Regions from separate parts of the Thermoanaerobacter sp. YS13 genome, predicted to be linked through region 3. Evidence: riboswitches for the same ligand, from Rfam matches in the RefSeq annotation. Region 3 holds a riboswitch; each other region holds the start of a gene.
The links. A riboswitch is a leader RNA that binds a small molecule or an ion and turns the genes downstream of it on or off. The one in region 3 is predicted to bind S-adenosylmethionine.
Positions count from the first base shown of each region.

Region 1 (5,012 bases), on a different contig from region 3:
TTGATAATTTTTTCCATGTTAAATAAAGTAGTTGTCATTAAAGCACTTAAACCTACTAATGGTGCCCCACTCCGTCTTATTTCTTCTAATATCACTTCTCCTTTTACATCCTTTCCTAAGTCAATTACATCATATCCATAGTTTTCAAGCAAAACTTTTACTATATTTTTTCCTATATCATGTACGTCTCCTTCAACAGTTGCAAGTATTATTTTGCCTTTAGATACCGAATCCTTTGGAAGCTTTTCTTTTATTATCTTAAAAGCGGTTTGCACCACTTCTGCAGAGCTTAAAAGTTGTGGCAAAAAATATATGCCTTTTTCATATCTATCTCCCACTTCTTTTAAGGCAGGAATTATTATGTTATCAACTATAGAAAGAGGTTGAACTTCTTCCTCTAAAATGTTTTTTACTATATCTTCTACTCCTGATTTTTTACCTTCTAAAATTTGTATATATAACTTTGACTTTAAATCTTCTTCCTGAATTTTTGGCTGTTCTTTTTCTTTGACCTCCTCTTTTTGCTTTTTCCCATATATATTCAGATAATTTACACTGCCTTTATCTTTATTTAGTAAAACCATTGAAGCCCTCAAAGTGTCCATCATGGCTTCATCGCAGGGATTTATAATAGCAGTAGTAAGCCCATAAGAGGCTGCCATTGCCAAAAAAGTAGAGTTTATCAGCCTTCTTTCAGGCAAACCAAAGGAAACATTGCTAAGTCCGACAACAGTATTTACTCCTAACTCTTCTTTAGCCAGTTTTACCGCTTCTAAAGTCTCAATTGCAGCCTCCTGCTCAGAAGAAACCGTAAGCACAATACAATCTATCAATATGTCCTCTTTGGGTATGCCATACTCTTCCGCTTTTTTTATAATTTTTTTCGCATTTTCAATTCTTTCATGCCTATCTTTGGGAAGCCCTTTATCTCCTACAGTAAGTCCTACAACACAAGCTCCGTATTTTTTGACAATAGGAAGCACTTCTTTTAAACTTTCCTCTTTTGCACTTACGGAGTTGATTATGGGTCTACCTCTTAAAATTCTTATAGTTTTTTCTACCGCTTTAATATTAGTGCTATCTATTTGAAGAGGAAGGTCTACTACATTTTGTATTTCAGAAACTACCTTGGGAAGTAATTGCTCCTCATCTATTCCTGGTACCCCTACATTTACATCTAATATTTCTGCTCCACATTTTTGCTGTTTTATAGCTTCCTCTACTGCTAAACCTACATCCCCGGCCAAAAAAGCTTCACTCAACTTCTTCTTCCCAGTTGGATTAATACGCTCCCCTATAACTCTTAAAGGATAATTTTCACCTATGAAAACTGTTTTTGTATTAGAAGCTACAGCTGTAAATTTGTTTACTTTGACTTTTGGCTTTAAATCTTTTACAGCCTCTTTAACAAGTTTTATATATTGTGGAGTAGTACCGCAGCACCCCCCAACTATAGAAGCACCTTTTTCAACAAGAGAAGGAAAGAAACTAGCAAATTCTTCTGGTTTTAAGTCATAAACTGTTTTGCCGTCTCTAATCACAGGCATACCTGCATTAGGTTGTGCAATAATAGGTATGCGAGAAACTTGAGACATTTTTTCCACTACACTTACCATTTTATCGGGACCTGTCGAGCAGTTAACGCCAATGGCATCTAATCCTAACCCTTGTAAACTAACTACTACAGTTATAGGGTCTGACCCCATGAGAGTCCTTCCATCTTCTTGAAAAGTCATTGTACATATAACTTTCATGTTTGAATTCTCTTTAGCAGCAAGAATGGCAGCTTTTGCCTCCAGCATATCTGACATTGTTTCAATTAAAACAATATCTGCTCCTGCACTTTCTGCAGCTATAACTACTTCTTTAAAAACATCATAAGCCTCATCAAAAGTCATGTCTCCATAGGGGGTCAAAAGCTCGCCAATAGGTCCTATAGAAAGTGCAACGGGTTTATCTTTTGCAGCTTCTTTAGCTATTTTGACTGCTTGAGTGACAATATTGAAAACCTCATTTTCTAGTCCATATTTTGCTAATTTTATCCTATTAGCCCCAAATGTATTTGTTTCAATTACATCCGCTCCTGCTTCTATATAGGACCTGTGGATATCAAATACTACTTCTGGATGAGTTATATTCATATATTCGGGACACTCTCCCGTTTTTAAACCCCTCTCTTGAAGTTGTGTTCCCATTGCTCCATCAAAAACAATCACTCTATTTGAAAGTTCTTTAAAAATGTCTAACATTTTTTACCTCCATTTAATTCATTTGTACTTTATTTTCTTTAAAATCACAGGCCAAATCATCAACTCTTGAAATTATTTCCAACACAGCATCTGTACTTCCTAAAGGCATAATGTGAATTCCCCCAACTTCACTGCGTATCCGTTTTATAAACTCTACAGCTATGTTTATCCCTTCTTCTCTTCCTCCATCCTTTAGCCTTTCTAAAACTTTTTCTGGAATATCTATACCTGGCACTTTTTCATTTAAATTGACTGCCATCTTAAAGCTTTTAAGAGGCAATATGCCTACCAAAAGTGGTACATTGAAATTTTTAATCTTTTCAATAAACTTAAATAAAATATCTTCATCATAAACTGGCTGTGTTTGAATAAACTCTGCCCCTGCTTCTATCTTAACTTTAAGCTTTTCTATGGCCTCTTCTCTTAAATCACTTGGATTTGCAGTAGTACCTGCACAAAATTCTGTTGGTGAATCTAATTTATTGCCATTGTAATCATAACCTCTATTAAAGGCACTGATAATCTTTAAAAGCCCAATAGAATCTACATCGTATACCCCCTTGGCTTGAGGAGTGTCACCATGGGAGGGGTCGTCTCCTGTCAAAGCTAATATATTTCTTACCCCTAATGCATAAGCTCCAAGGAGTTCAGACTGAAGCCCAATTAAATTTCTGTCTCTACAGGTCAAATGAAAAATAGTTTCAATGTTTAAATGATCTTGCAAGAGGTGAGCTACTGCTATGGGACTCATTCGCATATTCGCCATAGGACAGTCCGTTATATTTAAGGCATCTACAATGCCTTTTAATTTTCTCGCTTCTTCAATAGTTTTCGTTATATCTACTCCTTTTGGCGTAGAAATTTCTGCTGTCACAACAAACTTCCTTTTCTTAAGTTTAGTACACAAATTTTCATTTTTCAACATCTATATCGCCTCCATTTTTAAAAATAAAAAAGTCTCTTCGCCAAAAGAAGAGACACTAATACTCTCTCATCTTTCAGCGAAACGCTGCTGGAATTGGCACCAAGACGCATATAAAATGCCGGTTGCCGGGTTTCATCGGGCCAGTCCCTCCACCACTCTCGATAAGAGATTTTAAAGTATTAAATTGTTAAACTATTTAAGCTATATGATACTATGGATTAACTCCTATGTCAATAGAAATTTTTTTGTCCCTCTCTAAAGATTTTGCAGGCTTTTAACTTTTTTAAAATAAATCTGTAAATTTTTTATGTTATTTGCTATACTATAATTGTAAAGAATACAAATTTTCGAGAAAGGAATGTTTTTCATGTTCTCATCTCTTATTTTTATTTATTTTTAATACTTGTGCAACCACTTGCATAATGATTTTTTTAATATTATAATATACTTAACACTTGAAAAATGAGGAGGTTTAATATGAGTAATGAAAAATTGCCAAGAGTAGCCTATTTCTGCATGGAATACGGCTTACAGTCAGATTTCAAACTATACGCAGGTGGTCTTGGCATTTTAGCAGGAGACCATCTAAAAGCTGCAAAAGAATTAGGTATGCCTTTAGTAGGAATAGGTATACTGTGGAAACAAGGCTACACAGAACAACATATTGGAGAAGATGGTTATCCCTATGATGCCTATCGCAATTACACACGCAAGTACAACTTTTTAAAGGATACAGGAGTAAAGGTAAAAGTAAAAATAAGAAACAAAGATGTATACTGCAAAGTATGGTTGGTAGACAGCTTTGACAATGCACCTTTGTATTTGCTTGACACAGATATACCAGAAAATGGAGATAGATGGATAACAGGTCAGCTTTATGGATGGTTTGGTGAAGAAAGAGTCGCACAGGAAATGGTGTTAGGCATTGGCGGAGTAAGAGCTTTAAGAGCTTTGGGAATTGATGTAGATGTTTATCATTTTAACGAAGGGCATGCAGTATTAGCAGCCATTGAGCTTATAAGAGAGAAAATGGAAAATCAAAATATGAGTTTTGAAGAGGCGTGGAAAGCTACAAGAGAAGAAGTAGTATTTACAACCCATACCCCTGTTAAAGAAGGAAACGAATCTCACGATTTAGAACTTCTCATGTACATGGGCGCAAACAATGGCCTTTCAATTGAGCAAATGGCCCAAATTGGTGGCGTTCCTTTTAATATGACAGTCGCAGGTTTGAGACTTTCTCGCATTGCAAACGGTGTCTCAAAACTTCACGGACAAACTGCAAACAAAATGTGGCAACATGTTGACAACAAAGCACCTATAATCTCCATAACCAATGGTATTGACAGAAACACTTGGATAGATAAAAGAATAATAGAAGCCTACAACAAAGGTGAAGGACTCCTACAAACTCATAATATTTTAAAACAAGAATTAATTGATTTTGTATATCAAAGGACAGGAGTTAAATTAGACACTGACAAGCTTTTGATAGGTTTTTCAAGGAGAGCTGCTCCTTACAAAAGAAGCGACCTTATATTTACCAATGACGAAGTCATAGGTGATTATTTAAGGTCTAAAAAAATTCAAATGGTTTTTTCAGGAAAAGGTCATCCATTAGATGACGTGGGTAAAAAAATTGTCGCAAAATTAATAGATATGACAAAGAAATATCCTGAAAGCGTAGTATTCCTAGAAGATTACGACATGACAATAGGAAAAATGCTTACTCGAGGCGCTGATGTGTGGTTAAACAATCCAAGAAGACCATTAGAGGCCAGTGGTACCTCCGGCATGAAAGCCGCCATGAACGGAGTGCTAAATTTAAGTATTTTAGA
Region 1 is NZ_JOOI01000001.1:988,289-993,300, forward strand. It holds gene THYS13_RS05135 (homocysteine S-methyltransferase family protein) at 1-2,249, opposite strand, end outside; gene THYS13_RS05140 (methylenetetrahydrofolate reductase) at 2,263-3,174, opposite strand; SAM riboswitch class I at 3,238-3,342, opposite strand; gene glgP (alpha-glucan family phosphorylase) at 3,652-5,012, shown strand, end outside.
Region 1: another riboswitch for S-adenosylmethionine. It lies ahead of THYS13_RS05140 (methylenetetrahydrofolate reductase); the one in region 3 lies ahead of metK (methionine adenosyltransferase).

Region 2 (5,012 bases), on a different contig from region 3:
CTCCCATAGACCCTCCAATAGCAACTTTTATCCGGTCTATGCCAAGATAATCTAGAAGAAGTTTCTGCACTCTCACCATGTCTCTTATATTAATTTTTGGAAACCTTAAACCGTAAGGTTTTCCTGTTTTAGGGTTTATAGAAGAAGGACCTGTCGTTCCGTAACAACTGCCAAGAAAGTTAGAGCATATGACAAAATACTTATCCGTATCAATATACTTGCCCGGACCAATTAAAGGGTCCCACCAGCCAATGTTACTTTTCCCAGGATGTACACCTGCTGCATGTGCACTGCCACTTAAAGCGTGTTCCACAAGTATCACATTATTTTTTTCTTTATTTAATTTTCCATAAGTTTCATAAACAATAGTAAGTTCATCAAAGCTATATCCACTTTCTGTAGTGAATATATTTTTCCCTTTTAGTGTAACCTTTTTTTCCTCAACTATCATTTACATCAACCTTTCCTTATCTATTCTTGCGATACATAAAGGGCATTATCAAGGTCTTCTAATATATCTTCTATGTCTTCCAGCCCTACAGAAAGTCTTATCATATCCTCCGTAACACCAGAAGCTAACTGTTCTTCTTTTGATAACTGCTGATGAGTCGTGCTGGCTGGATGTATAACCAAAGACTTTGCATCCCCTATATTAGCAAGATGAGTAAATAATTTTAAACTCTCTATAAACTTAATGCCTGCTTTTAATCCACCTTTTATGCCAAAAGTCAAAACTCCTCCTTGCCCTCTTGGCAAATACTTTTGTGCCAAAGCATAATAGGGACTTGATTTAAGTCCTGGATAATTCACCCACGAAACGTAGGGATGAGAAGCTAAAAACTCTGCAACTTTTAAAGCATTTTGACTGTGCCTTCCCATCCTAAGAGATAGAGTCTCTAATCCTTGTGCGAATAAAAATGCATTAAATGGACTCAAAGCAGTACCCAAATCCCTTAAAAGTTGCACCCTCGCTTTTACAATATAAGCTGCTTCGCCTACATCTTTTACATACCTTATACCATGATAACTTGGATCTGGTTCTGTAAGTTCTGGAAACTTTCCATTGTCCCAATTAAATTTTCCAGAATCTACTATAACTCCGCCTATAGAAGTCCCATGACCCCCTATAAATTTAGTCGCCGAATGTACCACTATATCAGCCCCAAACTCGATAGGCTGTGCAAGGTAAGGAGTTGCAAAAGTATTATCTACAATGAGAGGAATTCCTGCAGTGTGGGCAATTTCTGCTATTTTTTCAATGTCAGCCACGTCAATCTTTGGATTGCCAATAGTCTCAATGTACAAAGCTTTTGTCTTATCTGTTATTTGACTTTTAAAGTTTTCAGGATTGCTGGGGTCCACAAACTTGAAATTTATACCAAACTTTTTCAAAGTAGTCGCAAAAAGATTATAAGTCCCTCCATAAAGATTGGTAGAAGATACAATCTCGTCTCCTACTCCTGCGATATTAGTAACTGCCAGCGTTATAGCTGCTTGACCTGAAGATACAGCAAGGGCACCTACCCCACCTTCTAATGCAGCTATTCTCTTTTCAAAAACGTCAACTGTGGGGTTCATCATTCGAGTATATATATACCCTTCTTCTTTTAAGGCAAAGAGGTCTGCAGCGTGCTCAGTACTTTTAAAAGCAAAGGAAGAGGTTTGATATATAGGAATGGCTACAGCTCCCGTAGTTGGGTCAGGCTCCCACCCTTCATGAATTGCCAAAGTTGAAAAACCATATTTTTTAGACATACTTTTAACTCCTTTCACAAAATTTTTTTAAATCACTTCTACAAAATCCTCAAATTTACTTACTTCTTCTGTTATATCCTCTTGCAAAACTTTAAAAATAGCTTTTATCTCGGTTATTTTTTCTAATTTTTCTGTAAATGTCTCAACACTTTTCTTCATTTTAACAATAGCTGTAAATGTGCCGTTTTCATAGGAAGATTCCACAATTGATACTTTTTGTTCTTTTAAAAACTTTAAAACTTTTTTCAAACCTAAAATATTTTCTTTATGAGTTTCAAGCCTTATATAAAAAGTATCTGTAAAACTTCCCTGACGAATTGGAAGAAAGTTTATCCTCTTATTATCTTTGATATTATAGTTTAACAATATATCAATTAAATCTGCCACTACAGCATCCCCTGTAGGAAGTTCTCCAGCACCTTTTCCTACAAAAACATATTCACCAAAACTATCCCCTCTAAGTATGATAGCATTATTTACGTCGTTTATCCTTGACAAAATATTATTTTCTTCGACTAAAACTGGTTCCACTCCTGCAAAGATGCCATCTTTGACTTTTTTGCCCCAGGCAAATAATTTTATTTTATATCCCCACTTATTGATGTAATTTAAATCTTGAGTCGTGATTTCGTCTATTCCTTTTCTGGTTATAGAATTTACTGGCACGTTTATATTGAACACTTTCCTCATTAATATAGCAAGTTTATAAAGGGCATCAAAGCCTTTTACGTCATAATCGGGATTTGCTTCTGCATATCCTAATTGCTGGGCTTCTTTAAGTGCTTCTTTATAACTTCTGCCTTCAGTAGTCATTTTGGTGAGAATATAATTAGTAGTGCCATTTATTATACCGCCTACAAAATCTATTTCATCTGTGATTTTTAATCTATCAATTTGATGCAGTATAGGTATAGCTCCACCTACACTTGCCTCACATTTTAGAAATACTTTATTCTTTTCTGCTATTTCATTTAATTCTTCTCCATGCTTAGCTATCAATTCTTTATTTGCAGTGATTACATGCTTCCCTGAAGACAAAGCTTCCTTCACATATTCGTAAGCTGGAGAAATGCCTCCTATTGCTTCAATGATTATTTTTATCTCTTTATCTTTCAAAATTTCTTCAGCATTTTGGGTAAGTAGTCCCTCTACTTTCACTTTCCTTGGCTTATTGAGATTTTTCACCAGTATCTTCTTTATCTCAGGATAAACCCCTGTGCTCTCCCTTATATGACCTCCTCTTGAAGTTATCAATTTATATACTCCTGTTCCTACTGTACCAAGTCCTAATAATCCGATTTTTATTTTCATGTCACACCTCCAAATAAATTTTTAGGCCCTCTTCTCAATGAGAAGAGGGCCTAATAATCCGCCACTCCTCTCATCTCTCAGGTTAGACACCCTAACCTGCAGGATTTGGCACCAGACGCATATAAATGCCGGTTGCCGGGTTTCATCGGGCCAGTCCCTCCACCACTCTTGATAAGAGGTTTGTGTGTAATATTTATATTCAATTTTACATGTTGTAATCTATGTTATCACTTTGAAACTGTAAAGTCAAGAACTTTTTTTGTACTCTTTCTTAAATTTTTTCTAAATTTTAATATACACCAAATTTTTTTAGTGGTATAATAATATTGTAAAATATTATACATTATCGATTATAAAAATTTAATATTTGCCACATGGGGTGCCGGCGTAACCGGCTGAGAAAAAGGTGTTGCCTTTTAACCCATTGAACCTGTTAGGTTAGTACCTGCGTAGGGATGTGGTCATCCACCATGGCTATAATCCCCATGGTTTATTTATTTTTTAAGGAGGTTTTTATTATGACACAATTGGAATACGCCCTTTCAGGCATTGTTACAAAAGAAATGAAAATAGTCGCAGAGTATGAAGGAGTAGACGAAGAATTTATTTTAGAAGGAGTTAAAAAAGGAGAAATAGTAATACCATCAAACATCAACCACAAAAACCTCATTCCCAAAGGCATAGGAAGGGGTTTAATGACAAAAGTAAATGCTAACATTGGAACATCTGATGCATACCCTGAAGTTGACAAAGAAATTGAAAAATTAAATGTTGCTGTAAAAGCTGGAGCAGATGCGGTAATGGATTTAAGCACAGGGGGCGACATTAAGCAATCTCGTAGAAAAATACTTGAAAATTCCTCTGTCCCTGTAGGCACTGTCCCCATGTATCAAGCAGCTGTAGAATCTATATCCAAATACGGTAGCATCGTAGCTATGCCTGAAGAATTCATTTTTGAAGTTATAGAAGAACAAGCAAAAGACGGAGTTGATTTTATTACAGTCCACTGTGGTCTAACATCTGAATCATTGAAAAAGCTTAAAGACAACGGCCGAGTAATGGATATAGTAAGCCGCGGTGGCTCCTTTACAATTGCTTGGATGCTCCATAACGACAAAGAAAATCCTTTGTATAAACATTTTGATAGGCTCCTTGATATTGCTAAAAGATATGACATAACTCTAAGCTTAGGAGATGGACTGCGTCCAGGTTGTCTGGAAGATGCTACAGACGCAGCACAAATTCAAGAACTTATAATCCTTGGCGAATTGGTAAAGAAATCTCGAGAGGCAGGAGTTCAAGTTATGGTAGAAGGACCCGGGCATGTGCCAATTGACCAAATTGAAGCAAATGTAAAACTTCAAAAACAACTTTGTCACAACGCTCCTTTTTATGTGCTTGGCCCTATTGTGACTGATATAGCTCCTGGCTATGACCACATAACTTCTGCAATCGGAGGAGCAATTGCAGCAGCTTCTGGTGCTGATTTCCTTTGCTATGTTACACCCGCTGAACATCTCGGACTTCCAGACAAAGAAGATGTCAAAGAAGGCGTTATTGCAGCAAAAATAGCTGCCCATGCCGCAGATATCGCAAAAGGCGTAAAAGGTGCTAAAGAAAAAGATTTAACTATGGCTAAAGCCAGAAAAGCCTTAAACTGGGATGAGCAAATAAAGCTTTCTATAGACCCTGATAAAGCTTTTAAATATCGCGTCAATAAAAACATATCTACAGTCAAAACTTGCAGTATGTGTGGAAAATTCTGCGCTATGAAAATTGTCAGTGAGTATCTTGGAACTTCGGCTATGACCTGTTAATATCCTTTTGCCTTCCCCTTGATTTTCTTTACTAATTTCTGTTATAATAAAGGAAAATATCAAGGGGGTATTTTTTATGGAAAAGTGGCAATGCACAGTATGTGGGTACATCTATGATCCAGAAGAAGG
Region 2 is NZ_JOOI01000001.1:1,397,160-1,402,171, forward strand. It holds gene THYS13_RS07070 (homoserine O-acetyltransferase) at 1-451, opposite strand, end outside; gene THYS13_RS07075 (homocysteine synthase) at 472-1,755, opposite strand; gene THYS13_RS07080 (homoserine dehydrogenase) at 1,783-3,066, opposite strand; SAM riboswitch class I at 3,134-3,244, opposite strand; TPP riboswitch at 3,432-3,539, shown strand; gene thiC (phosphomethylpyrimidine synthase ThiC) at 3,585-4,883, shown strand; gene rd (rubredoxin) at 4,960-5,012, shown strand, end outside.
Region 2: another riboswitch for S-adenosylmethionine. It lies ahead of THYS13_RS07080 (homoserine dehydrogenase); the one in region 3 lies ahead of metK (methionine adenosyltransferase).

Region 3 (5,012 bases):
TTCCTACAGTATCATCTTCAAAAATTTCAATATGTATTTTTTTGTTTTGTATTAAAAGTACAAAAGAATCCTCCACCTCTTCTTCGTTCACTTCTAATAAATTCGCTGTTTCTTTTTTTAACAATTCTTTTGGAACATAAGTATGGCCATTTGCCGCATACTGCATCAAAACATATCGAGTACCAGAAGATATGCGATATAAAGAATGAGGATCAACTCCTAGGCTCTCTGCTATTTTGTCTGCAGTTTTAAATCCTATTCCAAATATATCATCAGCCAATCTGTAAGGGTTTTGCTTAATAATTTCAATCGCATTGTTTCCGTACTCTTTATAAATCTTTATAGCCATTGCAGTAGAAATACCATACCCCTGCAAAAACACCATCACTTCTTTTATGCCCTTTTGCATTTCATAAGCTTCACAAATTCTTTTTATCTTCTCATCGCTTAGACCTTTTATTTCTTTTAATCTTTCTGGTGCAGTTTCAATTATATTCAAAGAATCAACGCCAAACTTTTTTACAATTTTTCTTGCTGTAACAGGACCTATTCCAGGAATTAAGCCAGAAGATAAAAACTTTTCTATTCCCTCTAAAGTGGTAGGAGCCAAGGTTTTATAATTTAAAACCCTAATTTGCTCTCCGTAATCAGGATGTTCTACCCATTCACCTTCAATTTTGATTCTTTCCCCAATGTTTACAAAAGGCATATAACCTACAGCAGTAACTGCTAAACCTTGAGTACTTAATTCTAAAACTGTATAACCATTTTGTTCATTTCTAAAAATTATTTCTTCAACTACACCTTCTATGTCAATCATAGCCGATTCTCCTGTTTTAATTCTTTTCTTTATTTAATTTTACCTTATATTTAAAGCAAATTAAAGCCAATTCATTTCTTTTTCTCAATTTTTGTAGTATAATTAAAGGTAGCGAAGCGTTTATAAAGCATAAATTCTATGGCATTAAAAAAGATAGATAAAAATGCCATAAGCCCGGGTTTACCCGGGCTTTCAAATTTACATTTCTGCCAATTTTCTTAATATATCTACTTTGTCTGTTTTCTCCCATGAGAGGTCTAAGTCGTGTCTTCCAAAGTGGCCATAAGCTGCAACTTGTCTATAAATAGGTCTTCTCAAATCTAAATCCCTAATTATAGCTGCAGGTCTTAAATCGAAAACTTGTTTTACAATTTCCGAAATCTTTTCATCTGGTATCTTGCCTGTACCAAAAGTATCGATACCTATTTCAAGAGGTGTAGCAACACCTATTGCATAAGCCAATTGCACTTCACATTTTTTTGCAAGTCCTGCTGCCACAATATTTTTTGCCACATATCTCGCAGCATAACTTGCAGATCGATCCACTTTCGTCGGGTCTTTACCAGAAAAAGCTCCACCCCCATGCCTTGCATATCCGCCATATGTGTCTACAATAATTTTTCTTCCTGTAAGTCCGCTATCACCTTGAGGTCCACCAATTACAAATCTCCCCGTTGGATTTACAAAAATTTTTGTTTTGTCATCTATCATATTCTCAGGAATTATGGGTTTTATTACATGTTCAATAATATCTCTTTCAATAGCATCATGGTCAATCTCAGGTGCATGTTGAGCTGATACTACAACAGAATCTACCCTCACAGGCTTATCATCTTCATACTCTACTGTTACTTGTGTTTTACCGTCTGGTCTTAAATAGCTTAATGTCCCGTCCTTTCTAACTTCAGCCAGTCTCCTCGCAAGCTTGTGAGCCATCATTATAGGCATAGGCATCAATTCTTCTGTTTCATCGCAAGCAAAACCAAACATTAAACCCTGGTCTCCAGCCCCAATAGCCTCAATTTCCGAATCTGAAAGTTCTCCTCTTTTAGCTTCTAATGCCTTGTCCACACCGAGAGCAATATCAGGAGATTGCTCATCAATAGAAGTGATAACTGCACAAGTGTCAGCATCAAAACCGTATTTTGCTCTTGTGTAGCCAATCTCTTCTACTACTTTTCTCACTACTTTTGGTATATCTACATAGCACTGAGTGGTAATTTCTCCCATTACCATGACCAAACCTGTAGTCACAGCTGTTTCACAAGCAACTCTGGCATAGGGATCTTTTTTCAAAATTTCATCTAATATTGCGTCAGAAATCTGATCGCAGATTTTATCAGGATGTCCCTCAGTAACAGATTCAGATGTAAACAGTTTACGCATTTTATCTCTCTATTCCTCCTTAAAAACAAAATAAAACCCCTTCCAAAAGAAGAGGCACATACCCTCATCTTTCAGAAGCATGCTTCTGAGAGAATTAGCACCTTGTCCTATAGGACAGGTTGCCGGGTTTCATCGGGCTCTTTCCCTCCACCTCTCTTGATAAGAGCATGTTATTAAATTTTCTGATGATTACTATAGCACACTTTATCTATTATGTCAAATATTTTTGCATCAAAAAATAGCAAAATAGCACGATAAAACATGCTCTCAGTTTGTTGACAAAGTTAAAAAATATTCAAAGGAGATATTTTGCATCGTCGCTCCGATGTTCCAAAGCGACAAAACTAAAGCTCGACCTTCAGGTTCCGGCAGGGTACCCCGTCAGGCGGCATCCATGCCTTAAGGTGCCCGCCTTCGCCATCCATGGCTTCGGCCCTGCCTCCACCCTCGGTCTTGCTAAGTTTCCCGGCACTCAAGTAAGCATGCTTGTTTTTTCTATTTTTGTTTTATAAACTTTCTTACTTGAGTGCCGGGCCTCTTTGTAACAAGTCACTCCTTATGCAAAATATCTCCTTTACGAAAGTTTGTCTACAGTCTGAGAGCACGATAAAACATCCTCTTTTCTTTAAAAAATTATATTTAAAATGCTACAAATTTTTCTCCAGGAACTCCACATACAGGACATTTTTCTGGCAATACATCAACAGAGGTATATCCGCAAACAGGACATATGTAAACTTTTGATATCTTTATATCTTCTCCTTTTAATGCTGCTTCTTTTGCTTCAGTGTACAATTTTGCATGTATTTTTTCAGCCTCAATAGCATAATGTATGCTTTTTTTAGCTCCAGATTCCTCTTGAAGTTCTGCAACAGCATTATAAGCAGGATACATCTCTTCTACCTCAAAGGTTTCCCCTTCTATAGCTTTTTCAAGATTTTCTACTGTATTTCCTACTTCTCCAAGAGTTTTGTAGTGATTTGTAGCGTGTACCAATTCAGCATAAGAAATAGCCCTGAAAAGCCTTGCAATATTAGGTTTGCCTTCTTTTTCAGCTACATCAGCAAAAATTTGATATCTCATGTGAGCTTGGCTCTCTCCTGCATAGGCTTCACTAAGGTTATGTCTTGTCATTTCTCTCATAAAAGATTCCTCCTTAATTAAATTTTTATTAATAAATAATTATTTTCTTTTTCAAATAATATTATACTACACTTTTTTACCATGTCAAGATATTTGAAGGAGAAAAATAAAAAAGACCATCCGGTCTTTTTTTCAATGGTGGAGGGAGATGGATTCGAACCATCGAAGGCGACAGCCAACAGATTTACAGTCTGCCCCCTTTGGCCACTTGGGTATCCCTCCACAATATTTAATTTTTGAAAATGGTGGTCGCAATAGGACTTGAACCTATGACCCCCTGCTTGTAAGGCAGGTGCTCTCCCAGCTGAGCTATACGACCACAATGGTCGGGATGGAGGGACTTGAACCCCCGCCCCCATGCTCCCAAAGCACGTGCGCTACCAACTGCGCTACATCCCGACATCAGTGACGAAATAAATTATAATAGAAAAAATGAAATTTCACAATAGGCATAGAAGCTTAAAAATGGCCGTTTTATTGATTTATCGCTTGTAATCTTTAAATTTTTTAAGAATACGTCATATTTTAAACTAATTAATTTAAAATATAAGTAAATAATTTCTTTAATTTCCCCTTCAAGCTGACAAGATTACTGTTTCAACTTTATTTACGCGGCAAATAATAAATGTTAACCAATAAACGCTAAATAAACTTTCGAAAATAGGATATTTTACAATCGGTGCGACTTATGACAAAGCGGCAACAAAACTTAGCAAGGCCAAGGGTGGGGGCAGGATGGCGGAGGCAATTCTAATTTTAAGGAGGGGTTTATTTTTTTGCAAAATATTCATTTGCTATTTCTACAAGATACCTAACATCTTCAGAAGAAAGCTTATTTTTCAATATTTCCATTATTTTGTCATTATCCTTTTGTGTCAAGCCCTTCTGAGCTATTTTCATAATTTCGTTCATATCCTCTGCTCCTAATTTAAGGATAATATTCATTACTTTAATTTTTTGTGAAGGTTCCATCTCATTTTGCACTTGTAAAATCTTTTCTGGAGTAATTATTATGTTGTTATCGCCACTATTTTCCTTTTGCGTTTTTTTGTTATTTTCCAAATCATAAACTTCTCTGCTTTTTTGTTTAAGCAGGTCCTCTAACATTTTCTCTTTGAAAATCCTTACTTTTCTGGCGGTTTCACTTCTTTGATTTCTTTTTGCCATTTCTTTTTCTTCTTTATCTACTTTATCTACTCTTGAACTGGCATTTTGCTCTTCTTCGCAAACCCTCTCATTTTCTTTCGTAAGCTGGATTTCATTTTTATCCCACAAATTTTGTTGAGAGAAATAAATAGGTTCTTCAAACTTTGTCTTCAACATAAACATAGTAGTAAAAAGAGCAATCACAACAATCAAAACTAAATATAATCCTAGCCTCTTCAAGATCAGTCATTCCTTTCAATTAATATTGCATATTCTTATTATTGCTTGCCATAAAAATTTTAATTCAACTTATTTGTAAAGGAGGCTATTTGTAGATGGATGAATTAAGGCTTAAATATGACGACTCAAATGCAATTTATTTTATATCAAATTTTTTAAGTACATATTTAAGTCCTAATTCAATTTTTTTATGTATTGGCACAGACAAATTTATAAGTGATTCCTTAGGGCCTATCGTGGGAAATCTGTTATCAAAATCACTTCCACCAACCTACTT
Region 3 is NZ_JOOI01000003.1:120,462-125,473, reverse strand. It holds gene THYS13_RS12785 (ATP-dependent RecD-like DNA helicase) at 1-820, opposite strand, end outside; gene metK (methionine adenosyltransferase) at 1,019-2,206, opposite strand; SAM riboswitch class I at 2,268-2,372, opposite strand; gene THYS13_RS12775 (rubrerythrin family protein) at 2,846-3,349, opposite strand; tRNA gene THYS13_RS12770 (tRNA-Tyr) at 3,486-3,571, opposite strand; tRNA gene THYS13_RS12765 (tRNA-Val) at 3,593-3,668, opposite strand; tRNA gene THYS13_RS12760 (tRNA-Pro) at 3,673-3,748, opposite strand; gene THYS13_RS12755 (hypothetical protein) at 4,118-4,735, opposite strand; gene yyaC (spore protease YyaC) at 4,831-5,012, shown strand, end outside.